DNA from 4 places in the Halalkalibacter sp. HAAS-P014 genome. Region 1 is predicted to be linked to each of the others. Evidence: riboswitches for the same ligand, from Rfam matches in the RefSeq annotation. Region 1 holds a riboswitch; each other region holds the start of a gene.
What was found. A riboswitch is a leader RNA that binds a small molecule or an ion and turns the genes downstream of it on or off. The one in region 1 is predicted to bind cyclic di-GMP.
Positions count from the first base shown of each region.

Region 1 (4,019 bases):
TTGCTTTTCTGCTCCAGAAGCGACTGATTGTATCGATTCTGTGATTTGATCACCTGCTTTAGCTGATTCATTTGCGCTAGCATTTAATTGTTCGGATGAAGCAGCTACTTGCTCTGAATTTGACTGAATTTGAGCGATCATTCCACGAAGGTTATCACTCATTATGTTGAAGGATTCATTTAAATGATAAATTTCATCTTCGCTTTTCAAGGTCATTTTTTTGACTGCTAAGTTCCCAGAAGCGACTTGTTTGGCTACTTCTTGCAAGCGAATAATGGGTTTTGCAATAATATTGGATACTAAGACTCCACTTACAATTGCAATTAAAAAGGCCAGCGCACTAACTATAATCGCAATAAAAATGGCAGTCTGCGCTCCTCGGTTCGTCTCTGTTTGATTTTGTTCAAGATATTCCCCGAGTTGATTGGTAAAGTCACGAGATAAGGTGCTCATCTCTTCACTAAGACTAACAACATTTAAATTAGCCATTTGAATCCCAGCTTCTAGATCTGTCCTAGCAACATCGATAGAGCGCTCAGCTGCCTCGAGAAAATCTTTATTGATCGTTTCTAAAGTATCAAAATAAGCAACGACTTCTTCTGCTTCTGTGTATTGTCTCGCTTGTTCGAGTAACGAGTTAATTTGATTATTTTGTTCCCTTAATTGATCAAAGTGACTTTCCTCTCTGTAAAGTAAAAACCCTCTAAGTTCACTTGTCTGATTGCTAACGAGCGTATCAACTTCTTGTGAAATCGATTGCAGACTAACGACGTTATCTAGCAAGTCGGTATAGGAATTGTTCGTTTGCTTAAGCGAGACATACGAAACGATGCTCGCAACAGCAAATAACAGGGAGATGATTAAATAGCTTGTAAATAATTTCTTTCTTAATGTAAGTTTCATTGATGCTTCCTCCAATAGGGTCTTAGAAAATGTCTTTTGATAATAGATCTAAAGGTATATGTATAACTACTACTAAACTCCCCCTTAATTAAATGGTCAGAATTTAAAAAGGCTATCTCTTAGCAATAGAGATAGCAAAAGGAATTCTATCAGTTCCTGCAGAGTGAATTTTTCACAAATTTGTGAAACTTTATACTCCTTGATTATATACTAGTATATTACTATTTTCAAACAAGTACTAATTTAGTAGCCTCAATCAATAGGAACAGATTCCTATTGAATATTGCTCCTATGATAGCAAAAGGCTCATGGAGAAAAGAAATATCCTTTATAAAAGGAGTCAAGTCCTAATCTCACCTTTGTATGTTATGTGGAAAATAAGAACACGCGCTGATTCACGGAAATGGATTTTTAGTGGAAAATAAAGTAACAAGATTAAGAAAAAAGAAAAGGAATAACTTGCCACTTAAGTCCTACAAAAGCGAAACGATATAAATAATAAATAGAACCTTCGATACTGGCAAACTTATTGAAAAATAAGGACGCAAAGCTATGGGTCTAAGGCTGCTTGCAGCTATGATCGCCTGGTTTCCGAAAAGGTTGGATTTTTAGAGTATGGGGAGATGGCGATCATCTATTACCCATTATTTTACAAGCCCTCCTTTTGGTGGGCTTGTTTTTTATTGGCATAATGCAGCGAAGTTTTTAATGAGGAATGAAAAATCTATCAAAGGAGGGGCATTCATTGAAACGGTTTCTAGATAAGGTTTTTAAAGATACGACGATCGCTACTCAGATGGGTGCACCATCTCTTGCATCAGATATTTCCTATACGGAAATGAGCTATATGGTAAAAAGAGGATTTCTTGCCCGAAAGTTAAGTCAGTACTTGCACTTCCATGATGATGTGGGCGATGCGTTATTTTATCTGTCTTTATCAAAGCCATCCTTTTTGAGCAAGAATTCACCAAAGAGTAATGAGTACTTACTCTATTTAAGTGAGAAGATGCTAGCTTGGAATGAGCAAAATCAAAATGTCTCAAGTCAAATTAAAAAGCTAGATGTTCGTGACGATCTTCAAAATGCAATGTTAAAAGTCTATGCAATGCATCGACAGGACTTGTTTTCATCAACAAATATGGTCATGAAACAAGAGCCAACTGTGGAAAAGGAAGAGGTTTCAGATGAGGAAAAAACTTGGTCCGTTTACCGGGATGTCATTTATGCTGCGACTCAAGGTCAGTTTTTGCTTATTAAAGAAGAGGAAGTAAGCAGCTATGTATCGGGTTCTGTGCTTTGTGAAGGAATGGTGAAAGAACGTTCGGACATTCCTATTTGCCGGAATCAAGCGAAAGAGATGCTAGAACAAAAGGTTGATAATCAAGCAACAATGATGAGTTGGCTACTCGTGTTGTCTGAAGCGATTACAAACACGATCAAACACGCAGAACAAGGTACGATGACAATCGTTGAAGATGAAGAGACGAACGAGATCCGTTTTATCATTGCTGATCGTGGGCCAGGGTTTCCTCTGAAAGACTTGCCGAACAATACACTATTAGCTGGTTACTCATCGAAACGATCAATGGGACAAGGGTTTACGTTAATGATGAAAATGACAAAACAAGTGATTTTGTCTACTTCAGAAAGGGGATCGACTCTCATCTTAACGTTTGATTGGAAAGAAGCACGGACGCAAAGTGCTGGGTAATAGACTGATGACTGGAGGAACATGATGAAACAAAATCAGATGATGATGCAGCTACTAAAAAAAATTGGGTTCTACGTAGGAGGAATTACGATTTTCACGTTTATCGTAGGCTCTTACTTTTTAAATGGAAGGATGGAAGAACTACAAGAGGATCAACTCAACCATGTGACGAGCACCGTTCTTCATGCGATGGAATCGACACAAGAATCGGTTGAGACGATTGAAAATATGATCGAACAACAATTGTATTTATCCTCTAAGGGGATTATGTCAGAGTTGCGAGGAAGGCAAGTAGAAGAGATTAGCCAAGAAGAATTGAGAGAACTCGCCGATCGGTGGGATGTTGAAGAAATTTCGCTATGGGAGAGGATTGATGATGATATCGTCGTGACCGGATCCTCTGATGAGACGCAGCTTCAGATGGGCTCAAAAGATTGGGGCTACTGGTTTACAGCATTTGATCAATTAATGTCAGAAGAAGAAGTAACAGTAGAGGAAGGGTTTAGTCTAGAGAATTATTGGGTCGGCCCGATCTCAAGGGCTGAGTTGTTTGAGCATCTATACTATAAATTTGGTTACTACTATGACGGTACGACAGACTTTATGATCAACCCTTACATACTAGATGAAGAAATATACAATGTCACCTTTCAAGCTGGGCCAACGCAAATGATTGAAAAAATAACGAAAGAAGACAGTACGATCCACGAGATTGCTGTCATGAATGTACCGGCTTGGTTAAAGGGAGATGAAAATGACATCATTGAACCTGATATTGATCTGCCTATCTTATATGGTAGCAATCAACTTGAACGCGAAGAAGATGAAGCGCTATTAGAACAAGTTCAAAACAGCGCACAAAGCGAAAGCATCATGTTCAAAGAAAATGGGGTTAGCTACAAAAAAGTGTATAAAGCACTACCAAATGACCGTGTAATGACAGTTGTGCTTGACTTGACGAAACAAAAACAGACCGAAAATCAACTTTTGTTCTTGTTTGTAGGTGGACTATTCGTTATCTCACTAGCGTTATTTATCATCATTCGTCTTATCGTTAAAAGGCAATTGCAGCCATTAAATGAGATTGTTACCCATATTCAAGATGTCGCTGGTGGAGACTTAACGAATGAACTAGTAATCAATGAAAAAAATGAACTAGATTGGCTTGCTGAGAACATTAATGAGATGACGAAGCGTTTCAACCAACTGATTACGGGTGTAAAAGAAGAATCGAATTCGTTAGTTATTGTCTCAAGTGTCCTTTCTAAGCAAGTATACTCATCGATCCAGACGATGGGGGAAACATCGACGGCGATAACAGCTGAATCAAAAGATCTTTTAAATGAAATCGAGATCTCCTTAGAGAAAATCCTGCGTTTTTCTAACTCGATGGAAGATGAGCAGA
Region 1 is NZ_JBWQTV010000010.1:46,856-50,874, reverse strand. It holds gene AC1FXZ_RS07880 (methyl-accepting chemotaxis protein) at 1-903, opposite strand, end outside; cyclic di-GMP riboswitch class I at 1,413-1,499, shown strand; gene AC1FXZ_RS07875 (ATP-binding protein) at 1,649-2,614, shown strand; gene AC1FXZ_RS07870 (HAMP domain-containing protein) at 2,639-4,019, shown strand, end outside.

Region 2 (4,019 bases), on a different contig from region 1:
GTACATCAATTGATTGAGCCATTTTCATCCCTCCTTTTAAATTTTAAATTTCTCTACCGCTTTTCTTAAAGTTTGAGCTAGTATATTCGTCTCATTTGCCACAGAAGCGACTGATTCCATAGATGTTTTTGTACCATCAGAGGAAGTAGATGTTTCTTGAGCATTTACAGAAGTATTTTCAATACCCGTTGCAAGACTATCGATTAATTCAATGATTTTTTCAGACGATGCAACTTCCTCGCTAGTAACTTCAGAAATATTCTCAATGTCCGTAACTGTTTTATTAACAGCTTGTAAAATTTCCTCTAATGAATCCCCACACTCGCTTACTATGCAAGAACCTTTATCAACTTGTGACTTGCTTTCTTTAATCGCACAAACTGTATCGCTCGTACTATTAGAGATTTGTGAAATTAATTCTGCTACTTTTGTTGCCCCTTGACTTGATTGTTCAGCTAATTTCTTGACCTCATCTGCGACAACTGCGAAACCTTTTCCAGCCTCACCTGCACGAGCTGCTTCAATCGCTGCATTTAAAGCTAATAAATTCGTTTGTTGTGATATATTAGTTATCATTTCAGTAATGGTTTTAATCTCTTTTGTATACTCATCTAATGTTTGAATAAATTTTTCTGTTTCATCCGTTGATGATTTTATGTTCTTCATACAATTAATGGCTTCTTCAACAGTCTTTTTCCCACGATTTGCTGTTTCATACGTACTTTTAGAATTATTGGCTGAAGAAAATGATTTTTCTTTTGCAATTTGTATTAGGGAAGAAAGTTCTAATAAAGTTGCTGATACTTCTAGCATAGTATCGTTCCCACTTTCGGCATCCTGTGAGGCTGCTTGTGCATTATTCGAAATTATGTTTATAGCATTATGTACTTCATCACTTGAAGCTGCCATATAATCTGAAGATGCAGCAAGTGTTCGCGACGAACTTTCCACTTCCCCAACAAGACTTCTTAAATTTTCAACCATTTCATTTAAACTTTCTGTTAATACTCCGACTTCGTCCTTAGAATTAACAGGCAACGGTTTTCCCGTTAAGATTCCATTTGCTACATCCTCCAAACGGCTAGCAGCTCTAGAAATAGGATTAACGATCATATTAGACATAATTAAGGCCACTATAACGGCAATAAGAATAGCAACAATAGTAATTATGATAAAAGTCCATTGTAAGATTTGACCGTTCTCTATCAACTCTTTTTCTAGTTCTACAATTTTGGCATCTTGCAAATCAAATATTATTTGCCACGCTTGGATTGCTTCAATGGCATAAACCGTACAAAATTCCTCCATAATATCAATGGTTTGTTCAAATGAAGGTCTTTTAAAGGTATGAGAATATTGCCCCGTGTTGCCATTCCCATATGCTCCATCATGATCATCAAAAGTAGGAACCACTTCATCTGTAATTAACTTTCTCCACCTTGCTGTTTTTTCATCAGCTACAGCAATCGCCTCAGCATATTCAGGATCGCTACCTAATGTCTCGAGTAACATCTCTTGTGTGGCGATCGAATACTCTGTGAGTTCTTCGAATTCTTTAACCAGTTCAGCGTCTCCATATAATATATATCCACGTGCTGTTACAACACGGTAGGTTACATTATGTTTCATCTCTTCGGCAGCTTTGAGTAATTCATATTCCTCTTCCACCATTTGTCTAACATCGTTTGTATAGTTCGAAATACCCCAAAAACCAAATATACCCATAATTAAAACAGTTAGCAAAACTAAGCCAAATCCACCTAGTATTTTCAGTTTTAAACTTTTCAAACCCTCGACTCCTCTCATTGGTTTTATAGAATTAATATTTACTCTTTTAAATCAATGTCTTTCTCTTAATGCAAATCTTTATTCCTTCACAAACAGTAGTAATTACCAATACCCTTTATTCTCTATATCCCCAAAACAAAAAAGCCTACCAAAAAAGAATGGTAGACTAAAGGCTTAATGTTGAATATTACGATTATTACTTAAAGTTACGTCCAGCCAAATATCAGCCAAAAGCTAAGCCTTAATAAAGCCACACTTTGGTCCTGTGAAATTTGTGGTAATTGGCCATCACTATTAAGTTAAATTATAACAACATAACCTCTTACATGTATTCCATCTTTTCGGGAACCCGGCTACCATAGAATAAATTCTTTAGGCCCGTAGCTTTGCGTCCCCAGCTTTCGCTAGGTTTGCCATTATCGAAGGTTGGTATTAATATGAGTTATTAGATTTCAATTTACTTTAATATCAAACTTGGACTTTAGCCCCCCTTTCTATTCACCGAATCTCAGTTCAAATTACAAAAGTACTATATATAATAATAGTTTTATTTCGACAAAAAATGAAGTGATTTTAATAAATTAGTTAAAATATGATAGAAACTAAAGGTGAACTTTCACATTACCACTTTAAAAAAACTGCTCTTAACTCATGCGACATATCGACAAAAAATATCTCGTTTCGATCCAAAAACCCCACTATCATCAGTAAATAGTGGGGTTAAAGTCTAACTTCTTACGCTTTATTTGAAGACCCAAACTCGCGCATCTTGCCTTTTACTGTTTCTTTAATTGCATCTCGTGCCGGTCCTAAAAACTTACGTGGATCGTATACGTTTGGATTTTCCTCTAGCACTTCACGGATGGCCTTTGTAGAAGAAATTTGATTTTCTGTGTTTACATTAATTTTTGCTGTTCCAAGTGAGATTGCCTTTTGAATATCTTTTGTTGGGATACCTGTTCCTCCATGTAATACAAGTGGAATCCCAGTTAAATCCATAACCTCTTTCATACGATCAAAACCAAGGTTCGGCTCACCTTTATATGGTCCGTGTACAGATCCTAGTGCCGGTGCGAAGCAATCTACATTTGTTTCACATACTAATTGATCACACTCTGCTGGTATTGCATATGCGGCATCGGCATCATCAACAATTAAGTCATCCTCTTGTCCACCGATACGGCCTAATTCCGCTTCAACTGATACTCCATGAATATGAGCAAGCTCTACGACTTTCTTCGTTAACGCAATGTTCTCTTCAAGTGGATGATGTGAACCATCAATCATGACAGATGTAAAGCCGGCTTGAATCGCTTCAGCACACTTTTCAAAGCTTGAACCGTGATCTAAATGAATGGCCACAGGAACTGTTACACTGTATGACTTCATCAAAGCTTTCACCATGTCGACAACTACATTAAATCCACCCATGTAACGAGCAGCACCTTCAGAAACCCCACAAATCAATGGTGACTTTTCTTCTTCTGCTGCTTGTAAAATAGCTTGTGTATATTCTAGATTATTTAAATTAAATTGTCCTACTGCATATCCTTCTTCTTTAGCTTTGTTTAACATCTCTTTCATTGATACTAATGGCATATATACCATTCCCTTCTTATAATGTAATTTTTTTATTATAATTTAGTAGATAAACTCAACCCAAAGGTCGAAATCCGTCCCAGACGGTCATTTTTTGTCCCTTTGAGGCAAATCAAATAGAAAGACGTAGTGCTAATGAATGTAGCGAGTTATCAACATTATGCTTTGCGTTAAATACATCTTGTAGTGGCACTGCTAACATTTGATTGTTTTGAATTGCTACCATCTCGCCTTTATTACCTGCTAATAACATCGATACAGCCTCAGCTCCCATACGGCTGCCTAACAAACGGTCAAACGCTGTTGGCGATCCACCCCGTTGAACATGACCCAGTACAGTTACTCTAGTATCAAATCCTGTTCTTTCACTAATCATCTTTCCTATTTCTGAACCACTAGCTACACCTTCTGCAACAATGATAATGCTATGCTTTTTGCCACGATTATGCCCATGAACTAAACGATTAACTACTTCATCAATGTTATATGACTCTTCTGGTATAATAATTGATTCAGCACCACCTGCTAACCCTGACATTAAAGCAATATCACCAGCATCCCTTCCCATTACCTCTATCACGTAAGTTCGTTCGTGAGAAGTTGCCGTATCTCTAATTTTGTCAATACTGTCA
Region 2 is NZ_JBWQTV010000006.1:384,443-388,461, forward strand. It holds gene AC1FXZ_RS06600 (STAS domain-containing protein) at 1-22, opposite strand, end outside; gene AC1FXZ_RS06605 (methyl-accepting chemotaxis protein) at 37-1,788, opposite strand; cyclic di-GMP riboswitch class I at 2,129-2,213, opposite strand; gene fba (class II fructose-1,6-bisphosphate aldolase) at 2,524-3,387, opposite strand; gene pfkA (6-phosphofructokinase) at 3,500-4,019, opposite strand, start outside.
Region 2: it holds a riboswitch for cyclic di-GMP, as region 1 does, so the genes downstream of both, AC1FXZ_RS06605 (methyl-accepting chemotaxis protein) here and AC1FXZ_RS07875 (ATP-binding protein) in region 1, are expected to answer to the same signal.

Region 3 (4,019 bases), on a different contig from region 1:
GCCAATGAGGTTGCGAATTATTTACATGAACTGATGAACTTGGGAGCATACGGGATCATTGCTGAAGGCATGGCTCCAATTGGGACGGTGGAAGAGGAAGTTCTCAGCAGATTCGGAGATCCGATCGATGATACGATGGGCTTTCAAGGAACAATCTTTTATGAGTACGACGACGCCACTTATATGATGGGATATCGAGACGAGTTTGAAGTACTAAGAAGTTTTCAGTCAGAGGGACAAATTTTACCTTTTACACAAAAGGAACTGATTGATGTGTTAGGTGCGCCAGATACAAGGGGGGAAGATCAGTACTTTCTGATGGGATACTACCTCAATTACAGCGCCGGAGAGTATACGGTGCAATTCGTTTTTGAAGAAGATCATGATGGTGCTGTGGTGAGGCAGATTTTTGTGCAGTAGTTTTGGGGATGGCGAGAACTGCGATCATTTTCTCTTGGCTGATTGCAGATAACCCTAGTAAAATTGCTAATAAAAGCTAGTTGCTATTAAATTGGGCAAATTTGCCGTTATATTTACAATTTCGCTATTATATTGCGAAATTCACCGTTATATCAGCGAATTCGCCGTTATATTTGCAAAATTGCTATAAAACGTGATTTTGTAAGGGTGTTGATAGGTTATAATGAGCGTTTTGAAGGCGATATTTGCTTGAGAAGTGGAAAAATACATTTTTAAACGATTTTTGAGAAGAAGTGTGTTGTTTTTATCGTTCTTATGATTAGTTTTTGTTGTCAAAAAAGCATGGCGGCGGTTCTTACATGGGAATTCGGAAGTTTTTCTCAAATTTTTAAGCTCTATGTGTAGTGTAAATGCCTAATATCGGTAGAACATATTATTGCTGTTACTTATCGCAAAAATTTTTGAATTCCCTAGCAAGAAGGAAGTTTAAATTTTTGGGTTTTATATTCTACACTTAGATTAAAATTTCCTTCTTCGAGGTACTTTTTCACCAGTCCCGGACGGTACTCGCGCTTCCTTCAAAACTGTGGATGAAGGAAAATGAGTCTATCGAAAACATCGAGCTTTTTGTACCCAAAAGTGAATAACCTATACTTTATACACGTAGTTCTCCACATTGTATGAGATATTCACAGGGAGGCTACGTGCTTTTTTTATCAATTGGTTACATATCCACAGAATGGGGGAGTTATCTCGCCACAAGCACTGTGACCATTCTCGTGATTTTCCTCCTTCTACCTCTCCCTCTAAAGTCCCTATTTGTTCATTTGTTTTTAGAGTATAATTTATATCAGAAGAGCGTTGTATGAACCTTAGTTAAATCATACACCCATCTTCATTTGTCATTTCAAAAAAGGCAAATCTTTCGAAAGGGAGAGACGCAAAGTCACAGACCTAAAGCGCTATGCTATGGTGGCTGGACCGCTGAAGAATGGAGAATGAAGCCGATACGATAGCTTTCAAATCTTTCTCAGCAAAATTTAAATTGTAGGAGAGGATTTTTTTTATGTTTAAGATTGAAAAATCAGTTAGGACATTATTGGTAGTTGGACTAGTAGCATTTGGAAGTACGTATCCAGCCGGGGCAAATCTAGCTTACGCAGATAGCCATGATGAAGATATTATTCAGGAAGAGACGGCTGAGGAAATAGAGAATGTGATAGACGAGAGCCAAGTGGAAGAGGCTGAACCAGCATCAGAAACAGTCATTGATAGCGAAGAAAGCGAGTCATCACTGCTTCCAGGGGATTTCTTCTATTTTGTTAAGAAGATCCAGGAAAATATTCAGCTCCTTTTCACGTTTGATGATTTAAAAGAGGCTGAATTACTTGCTTCTTTTGCAGAGGAGCGTATTAAAGAAGCTGAAGCCTTATTCGAACTTGGTGAAGAAGAGGCAGCAATGAAGCTTCTTCAAGAAGCAATCGATCAACAGGAAGCAGCTTTTGTAAAATATGAGCAACCAGTCTTATCAGACCAAGAGGAAGAGGCTGCTGAAGAAGACGATGCAGCTGAAGAAAACAAGGAGAATACTGAGAGCACAGAAGGCGTGGAATCGAAGGATCAAGAAAACAGTGAAGAAAATTCGGAAGAGGCAGTATCCGAAGAAACGGCCTCTGATGAGGAAGTTACTGATTTAACACGTGCTGAACTAGAAGCGAAATTCTCTTCTAACCTATTAGCCTTGCAAGCTGCGTTAGAGAAAGTACAAAACCCGCAAGCAAAAGCAGCTCTTGAGAAAAATGTTGCCAAAGCCCAAGAAAGACTTGAAACGAAATTAACGAAAAAATTAGCTAAACTTGATGGTGATGGTACAGATTTAGAAGATATGATGGAAGAAGCGACAGAGGAGCCTCTAACTGAGGAAGAAGTTAAAGAGGTTACTGAAGAACTAGTGAGAGAAACAAACGAAGAAAATCATGAAGAGGTACTAGCTGCTAGCAACAATCTAGAAGAGCAGGCAGATAAAGACGAGTCTATTAGCGAAGCGCCAGTCAAACCAGCCAAAGAGAAACAAATCGAAAACGTAACGAAGGAAGCAGAAAAGAAGCCTGAAAAAGCAGCTAAAGCAGAAGAAAAGAAAGCAGAAAAACCGGCTAAGGCAGAAGAAAAGAAAGTAGAAAAAGCAGCTAAAGTGGAAGAGAAGAAAGCAGAAAAAGCAACTAAAGCAGAAGAGAAGAAACCGGATAAAGCACAAGAGAAACAAAATGGAAATGCTAATAAAGCTGAAGATAAGAAAAATAAAGAGTAGAAGCACGGGGACGGTTTGAACTACTCCCTGTTAAGTAGACAGTGGAATAATAAATAACATTAAACGGCCATAGTCCTATATTCTAAAGGGCTATGGCCGTTTAATCGTTTTTGTAGTCGTTCTTAATTATAAAAGTACATGTATTCATCTATTGCCCACGAAAGCTCCCTCCTGGGTAGCACAGATAATCTGTCTATCTAGAAAGGAGCCTATCAGTTCTCATGCTACCTTCTATTCATTTTTTGCCGAAAATATCATCGTATTTGCTTTTGACATACATCTCTTTTTCATGTTTCTGTATGTCATGTCCTTTACCGAGATAATACGCTAAAGACATGATCAACAATACTAGACTACTGAGCAACTGTAAAAATTCAAATAGCGACCATAAAGATTCAATTTGGATATCAGGTAAGGTCACAGCTACGGAAAAAGAGTAAAGGATAAATTGGATAATCCCGAGGTCGTGATTCAAAGCAATAGGTGAAGCCCATAACGGAAAGTAATGAGATAATCCAGCTAATAAAAAATAAAGAACGCTAAAAATGATTGTTAGTTCCAAGATGCTATGTAAGGCAAGAGAAGTTCTTGATGATGGAAGCAGAAGAGTATTATTCCAAGAATTGATATAGACAATTTCAGCGTTGCCCAGTTCTTTTTTGCCATTGAATTCTTTGATGTCTTTTATATGATCATGATTAATCGTTCTATATTGATTCTTACTCCAGAAGAAAAGCTTTTCACGTTTAGTAACGATATCATTATAAAAAGCAATAAGAATTTCTAAAACCCTGGAAACCGTTCGGAAGATGACAAAAAGGAGAGTAGCAAAAGGAACCATCCCATATAAAAGTGGTTTATCCGAAAAGCTATAAAAACAAATAATCGCTATAAAAACAGTTACGATAATATTTAACCAATTACTTCTTTCGATATAGAACTTCTTAAGAAGCCGTGAATATTCTAATGCACCCAATGAAATAACATCCATATCGCAAGCAATTGACCCCATTTTTCGTTTGTAATATTCAGCCCAAAAATAATCAGGAGTCAAAAGAAACTTCAGGATTTTTGTTATAAGAATATAAATACATGATCCTATAATATAAAAGATTTTACCCAGAATGTTTTTATCCTTTGTTGGAAACAGCTCTCCCCAGCTTTTTACTTCTGCAGATAGTTCTTTAATAAAGCTTCCCTTTAAGTAATCGTATTTCTTCTTTGGAACGCTTGCACCTTTGATTGTCCGCCAAGCCACAAGTTTATGAAGCCAAAAAGAGAGGAGGTGTGT
Region 3 is NZ_JBWQTV010000013.1:112,510-116,528, forward strand. It holds gene AC1FXZ_RS10650 (tetratricopeptide repeat protein) at 1-420, shown strand, start outside; cyclic di-GMP riboswitch class I at 1,326-1,409, shown strand; gene AC1FXZ_RS10655 (DUF5667 domain-containing protein) at 1,487-2,728, shown strand; gene AC1FXZ_RS10660 (hypothetical protein) at 2,964-4,019, opposite strand, start outside.
Region 3: it holds a riboswitch for cyclic di-GMP, as region 1 does, so the genes downstream of both, AC1FXZ_RS10655 (DUF5667 domain-containing protein) here and AC1FXZ_RS07875 (ATP-binding protein) in region 1, are expected to answer to the same signal.

Region 4 (4,019 bases), on a different contig from region 1:
TGGAAACAAATCTTGAAGAGCTTGATCATTATATTACTCAGCTAGAAGATCGCAACATGAGCTTGAAAATAGTCGTATTTAATGATGAGGATTTTACGTATGCTGAAATGATTCGAAACAGGTACCCGAATGTCTCTTTCTATTTACAAATTGGAAATGAAGATATCACATCAACTGACGATGAAGCCCTGCTTTCCACACTGTTAAATCGCTATGAATGGTTAATAGAAAAAGCAACAAAATCAATCGTTATGAATGAAGCAAAGGTATTGCCACAGTTACACACCTTTATTTGGGGAAATAAACGTGGTGTTTAAGTAAGGAGATGAAAAAATGAGTGGTCGAAAAGAAGAAGAATTAGAAGGAGTCACGTTACTGGGAAATCAAGGTACGAACTATGATTTTTCTTATAACCCTTCAATTTTGGAAGTATTTGAAAATAAGCATCAAAATCGTGATTATTTCGTTAAGTTTAACTGCCCGGAGTTTACATCGCTATGTCCGATGACGGGTCAGCCTGATTTTGCGACGATATACATTAGCTATATTCCTGATGTGAAAATGGTAGAAAGTAAGTCGTTAAAGCTTTATTTATTTAGTTTCCGTAATCATGGAGATTTTCACGAGGATTGCATGAATATAATTATGAATGATCTTATTGAGCTTATGGAGCCACGCTATATTGAAGTGTGGGGCAAGTTCACACCGCGTGGTGGTATTAGTATTGATCCTTATACGAATTACGGAAAGCCTGGAACGAAGTATGAGAAAATGGCTGAACATCGTATGATGAATCATGATATGTATCCGGAGACAGTTGATAATAGATAGTTGTGAAATAAAGCTAAATGGTGACCAAAATGAGTGACCAGTAAATTTGTAAATAAAAATGAAGTGACTAATGGTAGAAGGTTATACACTACCGAAAATCGCTGATATTCTTGATCTTTATATCTCTACCGCTGTTTATTGGCGACACACACAGAAAGTCTCGCAAACGTGGTTTTTCTAAGGAACAAGTCTGTGTGGTTGTCGCACAAGACCGTAATGGACAAGTTATCTCTCAAATGGCAGGTAAAGGGCGTATCAAATCAACGGATACTGATAGGGTATTAGGGGAGTTTTTAGACACCTCTGATTTGTTATGCAGTGATACAGCGACTAACTAAACAATCCCCCCAAATGCTTTACTACTTATTTTTAATTTAATCAAAAATTCCCATTAAGGCAACAAACTTACGAAAATAGCGAAATAAAAAGAGCCCTTGCTAGAGAGGGCTCCATCATACATGGTTGATGTTTGTTTGTGACTAAGCAGTATTATTACCTTTGATTTATTTGAATATTCAATAAAAGATAACGTGAGGTGTAACATTAAAACCTCTTATGTAGACCTAGCTTACGTTGTAACTCACTTATTTTTTTATATGCCTCACGATATTCTTTATCAATTTGAGTAACAGCATTTATCATAAAGTTGTTACTATATTCAGTACGTAAAAGAGAGAATACGAATGGTTTTTTCTCTTTTATAATTGCCATCACTTCCTCTATCGGCAAACTTACAGTTTCGGTTTTAGTTTTAAGGAATTCGGTAATGAATTTTTTGTATTCAGGTACAGTTTGTTTTGTGTCGGGATTATCAAGTATTAAAGTATCAAATTTTTGCAAAGCCATTTTAAGTTCCGGCTCTATTAAGTCCATATTAATCGTCACTCCTTATAAAATCTGCCAATTGAAAATAAGCCTCTTAAGGAGATAATTTCATCGGCAACTGGCTGACATAGGTTTCCCGTTAGTCCCTTTAGTTTTGCGTCCTTATCTTTCAATAAGTTTGCCATTTCGACATTATGAATAATGAACAAAAAGAAGTATTTTATATATTAAACGCTTATGTAAGTAACCTTATCTGATATTTCTATTAAAAATATTCATGTGAGATTATCAAACATACTTGGTTGGTTCCTGCCTCCTTTTATTTATGCTAATTGACGAAATGCCAAATCCTCCAGCATTTCACACGGTCCAAGCCTACAGAAGTTATCCGAAAGTGAAAATGGTCTTCGTAACTTTATAGTGACCTATTATAAAGATTATAAAAAACGAATTTATAACCCTCACTTTTTAACCTCAGATGTTTAGTTGAAAAGATTGTCCCACCACCTGTATTACCCTATAGAACTTTATCAAAAACACATTCGTTTGTCGACATAAGAAACAAGGTTTGCCATACGAAGGTGATATTCGGACCTTTAGATATTATAGAGGTTTTTCATTCGGGTTTCAAAATTACGGGACTCGTAAAATTAAAAAGGAATTATGGAACTGTAGAAAGACCATATCTAGACGCTGGAGATCTACCAGAAGCCCCTATGCATATTTCACAAAACGGCTCTCTTCAAAATCGATCACGGGAAGTATGGCAATACGAAGTGAGTAGTTTATCTTACCCAGTATCAGTAACGATGATCCAAGAGAATGAGAGAAATGATTTTGATCTGTATATTTATGATTCTAATGGAAGTTTAGTAGGGTACTCCAATACAACGGATAGACAGGAGATTGTTTCATTTGTCCCCCGCAGATAAGGGAATTACTTTATAGAAGTGTATAGTTTCCGTGGAAGAGGAAATTACTTCTTAGACGTAAGTGGTGGATGAGACTATTTATACTCTTGTACGCGACTAGCCTGCTAAGATATTATATTGTAGCAGCAATTTGTTAGTATGTGGATTTTGTACCGACCTGTCTGTTACTGATCTTTAGAGAGGCCGGCATTCTAGTCAGCTTCTAAATATAAAAACTTCAGTGTATATTCGGGTGTGGGAATATGGTAAGAATGTTGTTGGATTAAGAATTAACATATTGAAATAAGGTCTGTCTCCCGGAGCAGTGAATCATACTGGGGGACAGACCTCTATATTTTGGTTCCTTCTAAGAAAATGGCTGAGCATCATATGCTAATCATGATATGTTCGTGAAACAGTTGATAATAGATAATTTATTTGTGAAGTAACTATGAAATTTATAATTGGAATTCAAGAGGCTGTCATTTGTGACAACCTTTTTTTTCGTCAACGAATAAGGGGGGAGACAGACGCTTAATTTATTTTTAATCGCTAATCACCCTCACCCATTTTACTTTTTAAAAATAAGATATAGAAACGTAATTATATCTGTTAAAGAGGAGTCGACGTTATGGGAGTTTGGGTGCATGAAGTAAGAAAAGTTCGCTTGTTAACTTTTATTGGGGCTGGTCAACAATGAATATATTAGTAACTGGTGCAGCTGGTTTTATAGGTTCTCATCTTTGCGAGAAATTATTGGAGGACTCAAAGACGAACGTAATAGGGGTTGACTTTTTTATCGGACCAACTTCAGAAACTATTACGAGACAAAACCTTGAAAAGCTATTAAAGCATCCACGCTTTTCTTTTTATGAGGAAGATTTATTGAAAATAAAATGGGACCATTTTCTGCAGAACATTGATTATGTGTATCATTTAGCTGGTATGCCAGGGGTTCGTTCAAGTTGGGGGACAGATTTCAATCACTATGTTACAAATAATATAACTGTAACACAAAGGTTACTTGAAGCATGCAAACATGTCCCACTTAAGAAAGTGATCTATTCATCGACATCGTCTGTCTATGGAGAGAAAACAGGGAAAGTTTCAGAAAAGGCGATAACTGAGCCACTATCTCCGTATGGGATTACAAAATTAACGGGTGAATATTTATGTCATGTATACCGTAAAAGCTTTGGGGTCCCAACTGTCATACTAAGATATTTCACTGTCTATGGTCCAAGACAGAGAAGTGATATGGCCTTTCACAGGTTTATTCAAAATATATTAGAGGATAAACCGATTATAATATACGGTGATGGTAGACAAACTCGTGATTTTACCTATATTGACGACTGTGCATCTGCAACAGCCTCTGTTATACATGCAGAAAGAGTGATTGGAGAGACGATAAATATAGGTGGGAAAGAACGAGCATCGGTTTTGGATATT
Region 4 is NZ_JBWQTV010000001.1:121,551-125,569, forward strand. It holds gene queE (7-carboxy-7-deazaguanine synthase QueE) at 1-317, shown strand, start outside; gene queF (preQ(1) synthase) at 334-831, shown strand; partial or broken gene AC1FXZ_RS00730 (IS1595 family transposase) at 899-1,166, shown strand; gene AC1FXZ_RS00735 (hypothetical protein) at 1,375-1,704, opposite strand; cyclic di-GMP riboswitch class I at 1,767-1,849, opposite strand; gene AC1FXZ_RS00740 (hypothetical protein) at 2,238-2,588, shown strand; gene AC1FXZ_RS00745 (NAD-dependent epimerase/dehydratase family protein) at 3,264-4,019, shown strand, end outside.
Region 4: it holds a riboswitch for cyclic di-GMP, as region 1 does, so the genes downstream of both, AC1FXZ_RS00735 (hypothetical protein) here and AC1FXZ_RS07875 (ATP-binding protein) in region 1, are expected to answer to the same signal.